2 regions of the Streptomyces sp. NBC_01142 genome follow, and region 2 is predicted to be linked to the other one. Evidence: riboswitches for the same ligand, from Rfam matches in the RefSeq annotation. Region 2 holds a riboswitch; the other holds the start of a gene.

Region 1 (7,708 bases), on a different contig from region 2:
CGCCGTAACGACGTCCCTCGGGCAGCCTGCGCGTGAAGACCTCGAAGACGGAGCGCCGGTCCGCGGTGCCCGACTGCAGGGCGGCCCGCAGCATCGTGAGCTCGTACTGGTCCGTGAAGAGCGCTGTCGAGGGAACATCCACCGGCAGGCCCAGGTCCGCAGTGTTCATGGCGAGGATGCTACTCCACATCTCGTCAGACTGACGAGATGTGAGGGTCGTTTGTGCGATGCGCCCTCCCGGGTGGCAGCATGGACCAGGTGAGTGTTGCTCCCGTAGAGATCGAACGCCCCGAGTCGGCCGAGGAGACCTTTGCCGTACCCGAGCCGGATGTGCCCTGGGTGACGCTCGTCCACAACGACCCGGTCAATCTGATGAGCTACGTCACCTATGTCTTCCAGGCCTACTTCGGCTACTCCAAGGACAAGGCGCACAAGCTGATGCTCGACGTTCATCACAAGGGGCGCGCCGTCGTCTCCAGCGGCAGCCGCGAGGAGATGGAGCGTGACGTGCAGGCGATGCACGGATACGGACTGTGGGCGACGCTCTCCCAGGACCGCAACTGATGTCCGGGCACTTCGAGCAGATCCCCGGCGGCGGCGCTGCCGTCGCGCTCGACGACGTCGAGATCTCCATCCTGCGCTCGCTCGCCGTCCAGCTGCTCGAGCTGATCGGGCCCGGCGACGAGCGGGTCGAGGGCGAGGACCCGCTCGCCGCGCTGTTCACCGAGGGCCCCAGCGAGCCGCCGTCCGATCCGGCGCTGGCCCGGCTGTTCCCGGAGGCGTACGGCGGCCCGGACGCCGATGCGGAGGACGACGAACTGCGCGCCGCCTCCGCGGAGTTCAGGCGCTTCACCGAAACCGACCTGCGCTCCCGCAAGCGGGATGACGCGCTCGCGGTCGTCCGCACCCTGGACTCGACGACCGCCGCGGGCGAGGGCGGTGCCGTCCTCAAGCTGACCGCCGACGACTGCCTGCACTGGCTCGGTGCGCTCAACGACCTGCGGCTGACCATCGGTACCCGCCTCGAGGTCAGCGACGAGGACGAGAGCGGCGATCTCTACCGGCTGCCGGACTCGGACCCGCGCAAACCGATGGTGATGGCCTACCTCTGGCTCGGTGCGCTCCAGGAGACGCTCGTCGAGACCCTGATGTCCTGAGAGACGTCAGAGATGTCGGAGTCGTCAGAGACGTCCCGGGACGTCTCCCGAGAGGCCTCCCGGAGATGTCCTGAGACCGACGTCCCGGTGTCCTGAAGTGTTCGCTCAACGGACACTCAAATCCGGATAACGATCCCGTCACCACAACGGCATGGTTTGCGATGCCGAGAGCCCTTTGTCCGCTTCTTTCTGTGGCGTACGCCACATCGCCCCCCGTGGATCATGTGACGGCCGTGATAAATCTTCACGACCGCCGGGGACGCCACCCATGTTCCTGGGGGCGCTTGGGCCGGCAGACCGCCGGTAGCACTCCATTCACATCCGGGGGGATCAGGACCTGGTCCGCAGTCGCGCGGCAGATGCAGCGGACGCGGATCGGCATGGAGAAAGGGCGCATCACCATGACCTCACTGCAGGTCGACAAGCACGACGGCAATGAGGCCGCGGGGTCCGCGGCAGGCGCGGACGAGGGTTACCAGCGCGGACTGGGTGCTCGTCAGATCCAGATGATCGCGATCGGCGGCGCCATCGGCACCGGCCTCTTCCTCGGCGCGGGCAAGGGCATCTCCAAGGCCGGCCCCAGCCTCATCCTGGCCTACGCCATTGCGGGCCTGGTCATCTTCTTCATCATGCGGGCCCTGGGCGAGCTGCTCATGTACCGCCCCGTCTCGGGATCCTTCGCCGAGTACGCGCGTGAGTTCGTCGGTCCCTTCGCGGGCTTCGTCACCGGCTGGACGTACTGGCTCTTCTGGGTCGTCACCGGCATCACCGAAGTCACCGCGGCCGCCACGTACATGACGTACTGGTGGGACATTCCGCAATGGCTCTCCGCGCTGGTCTTCACCATCATCCTGTACGGCGCGAACCTCATCTCCGTGAAGCTCTTCGGTGAGCTGGAGTTCTGGTTCTCGATGGTCAAGGTGACGGCCATCATCGGCATGATCCTGATCTGCGCCGGTGTGCTCACGATCGGCTTCTCCGACGCCGGTGACACCGCGTCCGTCACCCACCTGTGGGCCGACGGCGGCTTCTTCCCCAAGGGCATCGGCGGCACGCTGATGACCCTGCAGCTCGTGATGTTCGCCTTCCTCGCGGTCGAGCTGGTCGGCGTCACCGCCGGCGAGTCCAAGGACCCGGAGAAGACCCTCCCCAAGGCCATCAACACCGTTCCGTGGCGTATCGCCGTCTTCTACGTCGGCGCGCTGATCATGATCCTGTCGGTGGTGCCCTGGACCCACTTCCAGCCGGGCATCTCGCCGTTCGTCGCCGCCTTCGAGAAGATGGGCCTCGGCATCGGCGCCGCGATCGTCAACTTCGTCGTGCTGACGGCCGCACTCTCCTCCTGCAACTCCGGTATGTACTCCACCGGCCGCATGCTGCGTGACCTGGCGCTCAACGGGCAGGGCCCGAGGGCCTTCACCAAGCTGACGAAGAACGGCCTGCCGCTGATCGGCACGACCTTCTCCGCCGCGCTGATGCTGGTCGGCGTCTGGATCAACTACAAGGCTCCGGGCGAGGCGTTCAACTACGTCGTCTCCTTCGCGACCATCTCCGGCATGTGGGCCTGGATCATGATCCTGGTCAGCCAGATCCGCTACCGGGCCAAGGCGGACCGCGGTGAGCTGCCGCAGTCGACCTTCAAGGCGCCCGGCGCCCCGTACACCAGCTGGTTCGCACTGCTCTTCATCGGCATGGTCATCGTGATGATGGGCATCGACAAGGACGCGCGGATCTCGCTGTACTGCGCGCCGCTGTGGGGCCTGCTCCTCGCCGTGTCGTACCTGGTCCTGAAGAAGCGCAACCCGCAGGGCGCGGCTTTCGCCAAGCGCTGACGCGTAAGCGTCCCGTCCAGCATTCGGGCCGGTCCGTACCACTCCTCGGTACGGGCCGGCCCTTCTGTTTATCCTGATCCCCATGCTGACCCTCACCCAGGCCCTGTTCGACCAGATCGTCGCGCACTCCCGCGCCGACCACCCCGACGAGGCCTGCGGCATGGTCGCGGGCCCCGAGGGCAGCGGCCGGCCCGAACGCTTCATCCCCATGCTGAACGCGGCCCGCTCACCCACGTTCTACGAGTTCGACTCCACGGACCTGCTGAAGCTCTACCGCGAGCTGGACGACCGCGACGAAGAGCCGGTGATCATCTACCACTCGCACACCGCGACCGAGGCGTACCCGTCCCGTACGGACATCAGCTACGCCAACGAGCCGGGCGCCCACTACGTCCTGGTCTCCACCGCCGACACCGATGACGCGGGCCCCTTCCAGTTCCGCTCGTTCCGCATCGTGGACGGCGAAGTCACCGAGGAAGAGGTCAAGGTCGTAGAGGCATACTGAGCACGACCTTTGAGGCGGCAGGACCCAGGAAGCCGGTGTGAATCCGGCACGGTCCCGCCACTGTGACCGGGCGCTGCCCGGAAGCCAGGAACTGGCCTGCCGCCTTTTCTTCCACCACCCAGGGGACGCGGAAATCCCCGGAGGAGGCCACGCCATGTCCAGGCGTCATGCTGCGCTCATAGCCGTCACACTCTTCCCGCTCGCCGCCTGCGGCGGCACCACCACGGAGGCGAAGCCCGACGCGAAGGCCGCGCCCGGCTTCCCGTACACCGTCTCCAACTGTGGGGTGAAGACGACCTACCAGGCCCCGCCCGAGCGGGTCGTCACCATGAACCAGCACGTCACCGAGGTCATGCTCGAACTGGGCCTGGCGAAGTCCCTGGTCGGCACGGCCTATCTCGACGACCGTGTGCTGCCGCGCTACGAGAAGGCGTACAAGAGCGTCCCCGTGCTCGCCAAGGAGTACCCCGCCAAGGAGAAGCTCCTGGCCGCCAACCCCGACTTCGTCTACGGCGGTTACGCCAGCGCCTTCGACGCCAAGGACGGCCGCAGCCGCGACGACCTCAAGGCCGCCGGCATCAACACCCGCCTCAACCTGGAGAACTGCGCCAACGGCAGCACCTCCATGGACGACGTCTACCAGGAGGTCGCGGAGGCCGGCCGCACCTTCGGCGTTCCCGACCGCGCCGGGAAGTGGATCGCCGCGGCCCGTGGGACCGTCGCGGCCACCGCCACCGAGCTCAAGGACGTCAAGCCGGTCTCCGTCTTCGTCTACGACAGCGGCGACAAGACCGCCTTCACCGCGGGCGGCAAGGGCATCGGCAACGAGATGATCAACCGCGCCGGGGGCCGCAACGTCTTCGCCGACATCGACAAGTCGTTCGGCGACGCCACCTGGGAGCAGGTCGTCGCCCGCAAGCCCGAGACCATCGTCATCTACGACTACGGCTCCACCACCGTCGAGCAGAAGAAGCAGCGGCTGCTGGACGACCCGGTGCTCAAGGACGTACCCGCGATCAAGAACAAGCGCTTCGCGGTGCTGCCGCTGTCCGACGCGGTGCTGGGGGTACGGGCCCCGGCCGCCATCGCAAAGCTGGCGCAGCAGATCCACCCCGAGCTGAAGAAGTAGCGCCCGCCGTGGGCCGCGCGACCCCGCCCGCACGCGGGCGGCTCCGCTACACCCTTGTCCTGGGCGGGCTGGCTCTCGCTCTCGCCGCCGCCGTCGTCGCCGGTCTCGCACTCGGATCCGTACGCATCCCGCCCGCCGACGTCCTCACCATCCTCACCGGCGGCGCGGACCCGAGCCCCTTCCGCACGATCGTGCTGGACGTACGGCTGCCGCGCGTGCTGCTCGGCGCGGTCGTCGGCGCCGGGCTCGCCGTCGTCGGCACGGTCCTCCAGGCGCTCGTACGCAACCGGCTCGCCGACCCCTTCCTGCTCGGCATCTCGTCGGGGGCCTCGGTCGGTGCGGTGCTGGTGCTCGTCCTCGGCATCGGCGGCGGGATCACCACCACGGTCGCCATGCCGGCCGCGGCGTTCGTCGGCGCGCTCCTTGCGATGGTGCTCGTCTACACCCTGTCCCGCACCGGCGGCACGATCACCGGCGGCCGGCTCGTGCTGGCCGGGGTCGCCGTCTCGTACATCCTCTCCGCGCTCACCACCCTCGTACTGGTCGTCTCCGGCCGCCCTGAGCACTTCCAGGAGGCGATGTTCTGGACGCTCGGCGGACTCGGCAGCGCCCGCTGGGAAAGCCTGCTGGTGCCCGCCGCCGTACTCGCCGTCGGCATCACCCTGCTCACCGCGCTCGCCAGGCCGCTGGATCTGCTGCTGGTGGGGGAGGAGGGCGCGACGGTCCTCGGCCTGGACACCTCACGCTTCCGCGCCGCCGTCTTCGTCCTCGCCTCGCTGCTCACCGCGGTGATGGTGGCGGTGAGCGGGGCCGTCGGCTTCGTCGGGCTCATGGTGCCGCACGCGGCCCGGATGGCGGTCGGGGCCGGTCATCGCACGCTGCTGCCCGTGGCCGCGCTCGGCGGGGCGGTGGCCCTGGTGGTGGCCGACCTCGCCGCCCGTACGGTCGCGGCCCCGCAGGACATCCCGGTCGGCGTGCTCACCGCGCTGACCGGCGGCCCGCTGTTCCTGTGGCTGATGCGCCGCCGCCCGGAAGGATCCCTCGTATGACCTCCCGTACGACTGCTCGCACGACCGCCGGGCTCTCCGCCGGGCTCTCCGCCGGGCTCTCGGCCGAGGCGGCCGCCGGGCCGACCGCCGCCCTGAGTGTCGAAGGCCTGTCGTACGGGATCGACGGTCGCACCCTCGTCGACTCCGCCGACCTGACGGCGGCCCCCGGCGAGACGGTGGGCCTGGTCGGTCCCAACGGCAGCGGCAAAACGACACTGCTGCGCTGCGTGTACGGCACCTTGCGCCCCACCCGCGGCCGCGCCCTCCTCGACGGTGACGATCTCCACACCATGGGCCCCAAGGCCCGCGCCCGGCGTATCGCGACCGTCCCGCAGGAAGGGCAGGCGGAGTTCGAGCTGACCGTCCGCGAGGTCGTCGCCATGGGCCGCTCCCCGCACAAACGCTTCTGGGAGGCTGACACGGCGACGGACGCGGATCTGGTGAGCAAAGCCCTCGCCCGGGTCGGCATCGAGCCCGCCGTGGCCGACCGCGCTTTCCGCTCACTCTCCGGCGGGGAGCGGCAACGGGCCCTGGTGGCACGGGCGTTGGTGCAGGACCCCGCCCTCGTCGTCCTCGACGAGCCGACGAACCATCTCGACATCCGCTACCAGCTCGAGATCCTCACCCTGATCCGCACCCTGGGCACGACGAGTCTGCTGGCGCTGCACGATCTGAACCTCGCGGCGTACTACTGCGACCGTCTGTATGTGCTGCGGGCCGGCCGGATCGTCGCCTCGGGCACTCCCGCAGACGTCCTCACGCCGGAGCTGCTGTCGGCCGTCTACGAGGTCAACGCCGAGGTCACCACGCATCCGACGACGGGCTGCCCCTCGATCACCTATCTCCCGTAGTCCAGCTGGTGAGCATGAGATGTCCACCATGCGGGATCACATTCCGGAACACGGACCGGGAATCGATACGATGACCGCATGGTTTTCCACGACGTGAGCGACAAGACGCCGAGCACTGTGCTGCTCGTGGCGCGGCTGCACGTCGACCTGTGCCGCCTCGCCAGCGCCATGTGTACGTGCCCCGCCGCGTTCTGACCACGGACGGCCCGAGCGCACCACCGCACCACCCCTCGCGCGGGGGTCCCAGAGCCGCGCGCCCCTCATGCCCCCGCCACACGCCCGACAGGAGCCCATGCCATGGCCATCGAGGTCCGCATCCCGACCATCCTCCGCACCTACACCGACGGCGCCAAGGCCGTCGAGGGCAGCGGTGACACCCTCGCTGATCTCTTCGCCGACCTCGAGTCCCGCCACACCGGCATCCGGGAGCGCATCGTCGACGGCGGCCAGCTGCGCCGCTTCGTGAACGTCTACCTCAACGACGAGGACGTCCGATTCCTGGACGGCATCTCCACCAAGCTGACCGACGGCGACAGCGTCACGATCCTCCCGGCAGTGGCCGGCGGCATGGTCTGATGCGGTACGACTCCCCGCTGGCGGCGGTCGGCAACACGCCGCTGGTGCGCCTCCCGCGGCTGTCCCCGTCGGACGACGTCCGCATCTGGGCCAAGCTGGAGGACCGCAACCCCACCGGCTCGATCAAGGACCGCCCGGCGCTCCACATGATCGAGCAGGCGGAGAAGGCCGGCCGTCTGAAGCCGGGCTGCACGATCCTGGAGCCGACCAGCGGCAACACCGGCATCTCGCTGGCGATGGCGGCGAAGCTCAAGGGCTACCGCATCGTGTGCGTCATGCCGGAGAACACCAGCGAGGAGCGCCGTCAGCTGCTCGCCATGTGGGGCGCGGAGATCATCCCCAGCCCGGCGGCGGGCGGCTCCAACACGGCGGTACGCGTCGCCAAGGAGATGGCGGCCGAGCACCCGGACTGGGTGATGCTCTACCAGTACGGCAATCCGGACAACGCGGGCGCGCACTACGCCACGACGGGCCCGGAGATCTTCGCGGATCTCCCCTCCATCACCCACTTCGTGGCGGGCCTGGGCACCACGGGCACGCTGATGGGCGTGGGCCGCTTCCTGCGGGAGCACAAGCCCGACATCAAGATCGTCGCCGCGGAGCCGCGCT
Region 2 (7,708 bases):
CGGTGACGCGGCGGATCTGGGCGCAGGCCCGCACTCCCTGTGCACGCTGGCGCAGCAGGCCCGCAACCACGGGTTCAACGGGATCCTGGGCCCCGGCTACCCGGGCCACGGCGACCACACGCACGTCGACCACCGCGCGAGCCGCTTCTGGTCCGCGTCGAGTTGCGGCATCTGATCACGCGACCCGGTGCGCCGGGCCGCACGGTGCACCGGGCCTCACGGTGCACCGGGCGTACCGGGCCTCACGCGACCCGATGCGCCGGGCCTCGGAAGGTGCGGCGGTAGGCGTTCGGGGTGGTGCCGAGCGTACGGAGGAAGTGGTGGCGCAGCCCCGCCGCGTTGCCGAAGCCGGCCAGGCCCGCGATCGCGTCCACCGTGTCGTCGGTCGTCTCCAGCAACTCCTGTGACAGCAGAACCCGTTGACGCAGCAGCCAGCGGTAGGGAGTCGTGCCCGTCTCCTGCTGGAAGCGGCGGGCGAAGGTGCGCGGCGACATATGGGCCCGGGTGGCGAGCTGTTCGACGGTCATCTCCTCGTCCAGGTGACGCGCCATCCAGGACAGCACGTCGCCGACCGTGTCGCACTGGGTGCGCGGCAGAGGGCGCTCGATGTACTGCGCCTGGCCCCCGTCGCGGTGTGGCGGCACCACCATCCGGCGGGCGACGTTGTTGGCGACCTCGGGGCCGTGCTCCTGGCGTACGACATGCAGGCAGGCGTCGATCCCCGCCGCAGTGCCGGCCGCGGTGATCACCGGCCCTTCGTCGACGTACAGCACATCGGGGTCGACGAGGGCCCGCGGATGGCGGCGGGCCAGCTCTCCGGTATGCCGCCAGTGGGTGGTGCAGCGGCGGCCGTCGAGCAGTCCCGCGGCGCCCAGCACGAACGCGCCGGTGCAGACGCTGAGCACCCGGGCGCCGCGGTCCACGGCGTCGCGCAGGGCGGTCAGCAGCTCCTCCGGGTACTCACGGCTCTCGTGCAGACCGCCGGTGGGGATGGTGATGAGGTCGGCCTGCGCGAGCTGTTCGAGTCCGTACGGGGTGCTGATGGTGAACCCGGCGTGCGTGCGCAGGGTGGGGCCGTCGACGGAGACGGCCGTGAAGTCGTAGACAGGCAGTCCGACGTCCCCGCGGTCGAGGCCGAACACCTCGCAGACGACGCCGAGCTCGAAGGGGTGCACTCCGTCCAGCAGGACGGCAGCCACGTTTTTCAGCATGCAACCAGTGTGGCAGTAATTCGATGGTTGATGACAGTCCTGCCACTGACTTTCCTGGCCCGCGAGGGCGACAGTGGAGTGCATGAACACATTCCTGGAGTACCTCTTCGTACTGGCCCTTTTCGGGCTTGTCGTCCTTCCGTCGCTGGTCGGGCACGCCAGAGACCGGGCCATCGACCGCCAGCTGCGTCAGGCGGCGCGCCGCCCCGCGACGGGAACGCGGGCGGACACGAAGGAGTGGACCAGCCCGGCGCAGACTGCGCCCACCGCATACCAGAGCAGGTCGGGCGCATTGAAGGTGGAGCCCAGCACGAGCCGGGCGAGCGGGTTCCGCGCGGCCAGTTCGGCCGGGAACTGCGTGAGCTGAAGCAGCTCGACGGCGCAACTGAACGCCAGAGCTGTCGCGGCGGCCGCCAGAGGCTTCACCCGGGGAGCGATCAGCACCACCAGGGTGTGGACGAGCACGGTGTAGAGCGCGTCCCCCGCGTACTTGGCGGCCTCGCCCGTCGCCGCACCCCTGATTCCCAGCCCCGCGGCCACGGTCAGTACCGCAGCCGCACACGCCACCAGGCGCGTACGCGCAAGAACACCCATGCCAGGCACCCTATGCAGGCCGTACGCACCCGGTGGCGCGCCCCCCGTTCCCCCGTTCCCCCGTTCCCCCGGTTCCCCGTTCCCCCGGTTCCCCGTTCCCCCGGTTCCCCGTTCCCCCGGTTCTCCGGAATCCCGGAGGTCTAGAAGTCGTCGTCGAAGCCGACCGAACCCTCGACCGCCACCTGGTAGGCGGAGGGGCGGCGCTCGAAGAAGTTGGTCAGCTCCTGGACGCCCTGCAGCTCCATGAAGGAGAACGGGTTCTCCGAGCCGTACACCGGAGCGAAGCCCAGCCGCGTCAGCCGCTGGTCGGCGACGCACTGGAGGTACTCGCGCATCGACTCGGTGTTCATGCCCGGCAGGCCGTCACCGCACAGGTCGCGGCCGAACTGCAGCTCCGCCTCGACGGCCTCCTTCAGCATGTCGGTGACCTGCTGCTGGAGCGCGTCGTCGAAGAGCTCCGGCTCCTCCTTGCGGACCGTGTCCACGACCTCGAAGGCGAAGTTCATGTGCATGGTCTCGTCGCGGAACACCCAGTTGGTGCCGGTGGCCAGGCCGTGCAGCAGGCCGCGCGAGCGGAACCAGTAGACGTACGCGAAGGCGCCGTAGAAGAACAGCCCCTCGATGCAGGCCGCGAAGCAGATCAGATTCAGCAGGAAGCGGCGGCGGTCGGCCTTCGTCTCCAGCCGGTCGATCTTCTCGACCGAGTCCATCCACTTGAAGCAGAACTGGGCCTTCTCGCGGATCGATGGGATCTCCTCGACCGCGTCGAAGGCGGCCGCCCGGTCGTCCGGGTCGGGGAGGTAGGTGTCCAGCAGCGTCAAGTAGAACTGGACGTGCACGGCCTCCTCGAACAGCTGGCGCGAGAGATACAGCCGCGCCTCGGGGGAGTTGATGTGCTTGTAGAGGGTGAGCACCAGGTTGTTGGAGACGATCGAGTCGCCCGTCGCGAAGAACGCTACCAGTCGCCCGATCATGTGCTGCTCACCGGGGCTGAGCTTGGAGAGGTCGGTCACGTCGGAGTGGAGGTCGACCTCCTCCACCGTCCAGGTGTTCTTGATCGCGTCGCGGTAGCGCTCGTAGAAGTCCGGGTAGCGCATCGGACGCAGGGTCAGTTCGAAGCCCGGGTCGAGAAGGTTCTTTTCGGTGGAGCTCATTACTGGCAGGCCTCGCAGGACTCAGGGTTCTCAAGGGAGCAGGCGATCGCGTCGGCGTCGGGCGCGGAGGCCTGCTGCAGGGGGATGGGGGCGGGCGCTGCGGCGGCCGCAGCACCGCCGCCGGCCGCACGCGCGATGCGCGTCGCCGGACGCGAGCGCAGGTAGTACGTCGTCTTCAGACCCTGCTTCCAGGCGTACGCGTACATCGAGCTGAGCTTCCCGATGGTCGGCGTCTCCAGGAAGAGGTTCAGGGACTGGCTCTGGTCCAGGTACGGCGTACGGGCCGCGGCCATGTCGATCAGGCCGCGCTGCGGGATCTCCCAGGCCGTGCGGTACAGCGCGCGGACGTCCTCCGGGATCCAGCTGAAGCCCTGTACCGAGCCGCTCGCCTCGCGCAGCGCCTCACGCGACTGTGCGTCCCACACGCCCAGCTTCTTCAGATCCTCCACCAAGTAGGCGTTGACCTGGAGGAATTCACCGCTCAGCGTCTCGCGCTTGAAGAGGTTGGAGACCTGCGGCTCGATGCACTCGTAGACACCGGCGATCGACGCGATGGTCGCGGTCGGCGCGATGGCGAGCAGCAGCGAGTTGCGCATGCCGGTCTTCGCGATACGGGCGCGCAGCGCGTCCCACCGCTCAGGCCAGTTCCGCTCGACGTCGTAGTGGTCGGGGTGCAGTACGCCGCGCGCCGAGCGGGTCTCGGACCACGCGGGCAGCGGGCCGTTGCGCTCCGCGAGGTCGCAGGACGCCTCGTAGGCCGCGAGCATGATCCGCTCGGCGATCTTCGTGGAGAGCGCCTTCGCCTCGGGCGAGTCGAAGGGGAGACGGAGCTTGAAGAAGACGTCCTGGAGGCCCATCGCGCCCAGGCCCACCGGCCGCCAGCGGGCGTTGGAGCGCCCGGCCTGCTCGGTCGGGTAGAAGTTGATGTCGACGACCCGGTCCAGGAAGGTGACGGCGGTGTGGACGGTTTCGTCCAGCCGCGCCCAGTCCAGATCCCCGCCGTCGGGCCCCTCCACCACGAACGAACCCAGGTTGACCGAACCGAGGTTGCAGACGGCCGTCTCGCCGTCGTCCGTCACCTCCAGGATCTCGGTGCACAGGTTCGAGGAGTGGACGACCTTGCCGGGCTCGGCCGTCTGGTTGGCCGTGCGGTTGGAGGCGTCCTTGAAGGTCATCCAGCCGTTGCCGGTCTGGGCGAGCGTGCGCATCATCCGGCCGTACAGCTCGCGGGCCGGGATGGTCTTGCGCGCCAGCCCTTCGGCCTCCGCCTTGCGGTACGCGGCGTCGAACTCGTCGCCCCACAGGTCGACCAGGGCCGGCACCTCGGCGGGGGAGAACAGCGACCAGTCGGCGTCGGCCTCGACACGGCGCATGAACTCGTCCGGGATCCAGTGCGCGAGGTTCAGGTTGTGCGTACGCCGCGCGTCCTCACCGGTGTTGTCACGCAGCTCGAGGAACTCCTCGATGTCCGCGTGCCAGGTCTCCAGGTAGATCGCGGCGGCGCCCTTGCGCCGGCCGCCCTGGTTCACGGCGGCGACCGAGGCGTCAAGGGTCTTCAGGAACGGCACGATGCCGTTGGAGTGGCCGTTGGTGCCGCGGATCAGCGAACCGCGGGCACGGATACGGGAGTACGAGAGCCCGATGCCGCCGGCGTGCTTGGACAGGCGCGCGACCTGGTGGTAGCGGTCGTAGATCGAGTCGAGCTCGTCCAGCGGAGAGTCCAGCAGATAGCAGGACGACATCTGCGGGTGGCGGGTGCCGGAGTTGAAGAGCGTGGGGGAGGAGGGGAGGTAGTCGAGCCGGCTCATCAGCCCGTACAGCGAGGCGACTTCGTCCAGGGCGCGTACCGAGGTGTCCTCGGCCAGTCCGCAGGCGACGCGCAGCATGAAGTGCTGCGGCGTCTCGATCACCTGGCGGGTGAGGGGGTGCCGCAGGAGGTAGCGGCTGTAGAGCGTCCGCAGCCCGAAGTACCCGAAGCGGTCGTCGGCGGCCTGGTCGATCAGAGCGTCCAGGTGTGCGGAGTGGAGCTCCACGAACTCGGCCGTGCGGTCGGCGATCAGGCCTTCGCGATGGCCGACCGCGACGGAGGCGGAGAAGGCCACCGCGCCCTGCCCGGCTGCCTCGTCCGCGATGTGACGGGTCAGCAGGCGGGCTGCGAGCCGCGAGTAGGCAGGGTCCTCGGAGATCAGGCCCGCGGCCGCGTCGGTGGCGAGGCCTCGCAACTCGGCAGCGTCCGATGCGGCGTTGCGGCCGCGCAGTGCGGCGGCGGCGACACGGCCCGGGTCGGTGTCGGGCAGATCCGCGGTGAGGTCGGTCAGGGTCCGCAGAAGCGCGGTCCCGGGGCCGTCCGCCACCTGGTCGGAAATGCCTGAAGCCGGATCGGCTGGCGCGATGGTCACGTGGTGCTCTCCCTCGCTCGGCTCTGGGCCGGCGGGGGGAGGGGGAAGGCCGTACGGGCGTGTACGTGCCCGCAGAAGGGCAGCACACCGCACGGCATCCACCGGCCCAACCGCGAGGCCCGGACGTCTCGGCATCCGGTTCGGTCGAGCCGGATGCACCGTCGGCAGGTCTTCGGACTGACCAGGTACGACAAAGCGCACCACTTCACACCGTTGCGGGACAGTTCCGGATTCGCACCGGATTCCCCTGCGGCGACAGCGAGCATGAGCATACATGTGGGGGCCGCTTGATGACGCACCCCCCACATGTTGTGTCGTGGCCCGCGTATGGAGGAGGGCGCGACTCGGAGAGGTGCGTGTGGGCCGGTGGGCTTCCCCTGCCTGCCTCTTCCCGAAACCGGGCAAGCTCCGGACCCCGTACGGCCTTCGGGAGTGTCCCCGATCGCCGGACGGGCTGACGCTTCAGCCCCTCGGGTCGGCCAACGCGCAAGGCCTCGCGTCGGCCAACGCGCAAGGGCCGCCGCGCCCCTGTCGGGAAGCGCGACGGCCCTTGCGTCGAGGCCGCGGTCAGTGACCCGCGCCCGCCGTTGCCTTGGGGAGCTCGGTCCGGACGCCGGGGTCGCCCGCGTCCGCCGTGTAGTCCGACGGGTCCGTCTCGTCGACGCCCTCCGGAGCCTTGGCCGCCCGCAGGACAAACGTCATGACCACCGTCACCAGCATGTTCAGCACGAACGCCGTCAGGCCGATGTAGCCGATCTCGCCGATACCCGGAATCTCCGCGGACGAGCCGCCGAAGTGCTTCTGGGTGGGGCTCGCCACGCCGTACGCCGCCGCCGTGCCGTAGATCATGCCGACCGCCCAGCCCGCCAGCAGCGCCCAGCGGTGGAACCAGCGGGTGAACAGGCCGCCCACCAGCGCCGGCAGCGTCTGGAGGATCCAGATGCCGCCGAGCAGCTGGAAGTTGATCGCCACCGTCTTGTCCATGGTCAGGACGAAGGCCAGCGCTCCCACCTTCACCAGCAGCGAGACCAGCTTGGAGACCTTGGTCTCCTGCGCCGGTGTCGCATCGGGCTTGATGAAGTCCTTGTAGATGTTCCGGGTGAACAGATTCGCGGCCGCGATCGACATGATCGCCGCCGGCACCAGCGCGCCGATCCCGATCGCCGCGAAGGCGACACCCGCGAACCAGTCCGGGAACATGGTCTCGAAGAGCTGAGGGATCGCCAGCTGACCGTTCTGCACCTTGATGCCGGCCGCGATCGCCATGAAGCCGAGCAGTGCCAGCAGACCCAGCATCAGCGAGTACAGCGGCAGGATCGTGGTGTTGCGGCGGATCACGTCACGGCTGCGCGAAGAGAGCGTCGCCGTGATCGAGTGCGGATACATGAAGAGCGCGAGCGCCGAGCCCAGCGCCAGGGTCGCGTAACCCCACTGGCCCATCTCCCCGGGTACGAGCGCGCCCCGCGGTTTGTCCGTCGCCGGGTTGATCTGCGCGTAGGCGTCACCGGCCTTGGCGAAGATCTCGTCGAAGCCGCCCAGCTTGATGGGGATGTAGATGATCGCCACCGCGATGACGATGTAGATCAGCGTGTCCTTGACGAACGCGATCAGCGCCGGTGCCCGCAGACCGGAGGAGTAGGTGTACGCCGCCAGCACGCCGAAGGCGATCAGCAGCGGCAGGTCCTTGATGAACCAGTTGGTGTCCTCGCCGCCGCCGACGCCCATCACATCGAGCACCGCCTGGATGCCGACCAGCTGAAGCGCGATGTACGGCATGGTCGCAAGGATGCCGGTGACGGCAACCGCCAGCGAAAGCCCCTTCGAGCCGAAGCGCCCGCGCACGAAGTCGGAGGTGGTGACGTACCCGTGCTTGTGCGAGACCGACCACAGACGCGGCAGGAAGGTGAAGATCAGCGGGTAGACGAGAATGGTGTACGGGACGGCGAAGAAGCCCGCCGCGCCCGCCGCGTAGATCGCCGCGGGGACGGCGACGAAGGTGTACGCCGTGTACAGGTCGCCGCCGAGCAGGAACCAGGTGACCCAGGTGCCGAACGACCTGCCGCCCAGGCCCCATTCGTCGAGGCTCTCGCTCTCGGCCCTGCGCCAGCGCGCGGCCAGGAAGCCCATGACCGTGACGGCCAGGAAGAAGAAGATGAAGACGGCGAGTGCTACGCCGTTCACGCCGTCCTTCACTGCGACGCACCCCCCTTGCGGGCGCGCTGGTCACGCTGCCACAGCTTGTACGCGATCATCGTCAAAAGGGTCGAGATGAGGACCCAGAGCATTTGGTACCAGTAGAAGAACGGAATGCCGATAAACATCGGCTCGACCTTCGCGTACGAGCCGACCC

The links. Region 2 has a riboswitch for cobalamin ahead of OG883_RS05035 (ribonucleoside-diphosphate reductase subunit alpha). Riboswitches for the same ligand answer to the same signal wherever they lie in the genome.
Region 1: it holds a riboswitch for cobalamin, as region 2 does, so the genes downstream of both, OG883_RS26705 (ABC transporter substrate-binding protein) here and OG883_RS05035 (ribonucleoside-diphosphate reductase subunit alpha) in region 2, are expected to answer to the same signal.

Annotation. Positions count from the first base shown of each region.
Region 1 covers NZ_JAPEOR010000002.1:2,026,810-2,034,517, reverse strand. Annotated here, with positions in the region: gene OG883_RS26730 (nicotinate phosphoribosyltransferase) at 1-169, opposite strand, end outside; gene clpS (ATP-dependent Clp protease adapter ClpS) at 250-564, shown strand; gene OG883_RS26720 (DUF2017 domain-containing protein) at 564-1,157, shown strand; gene OG883_RS26715 (amino acid permease) at 1,559-2,989, shown strand; gene OG883_RS26710 (M67 family metallopeptidase) at 3,072-3,494, shown strand; cobalamin riboswitch at 3,480-3,609, shown strand; gene OG883_RS26705 (ABC transporter substrate-binding protein) at 3,649-4,623, shown strand; gene OG883_RS26700 (iron ABC transporter permease) at 4,632-5,672, shown strand; gene OG883_RS26695 (ABC transporter ATP-binding protein) at 5,669-6,523, shown strand; gene OG883_RS46840 (putative leader peptide) at 6,602-6,718, shown strand; gene OG883_RS26690 (MoaD/ThiS family protein) at 6,821-7,099, shown strand; gene OG883_RS26685 (PLP-dependent cysteine synthase family protein) at 7,099-7,708, shown strand, end outside.
Region 2 covers NZ_JAPEOR010000001.1:1,050,516-1,058,223, forward strand. Annotated here, with positions in the region: gene OG883_RS05015 (D-Ala-D-Ala carboxypeptidase family metallohydrolase) at 1-175, shown strand, start outside; gene OG883_RS05020 (helix-turn-helix domain-containing protein) at 243-1,211, opposite strand; gene OG883_RS05025 (DUF2809 domain-containing protein) at 1,401-1,805, opposite strand; gene OG883_RS05030 (ribonucleotide-diphosphate reductase subunit beta) at 1,946-2,959, opposite strand; gene OG883_RS05035 (ribonucleoside-diphosphate reductase subunit alpha) at 2,959-5,358, opposite strand; cobalamin riboswitch at 5,504-5,637, opposite strand; gene mctP (monocarboxylate uptake permease MctP) at 5,926-7,551, opposite strand; gene OG883_RS05045 (DUF3311 domain-containing protein) at 7,548-7,708, opposite strand, start outside.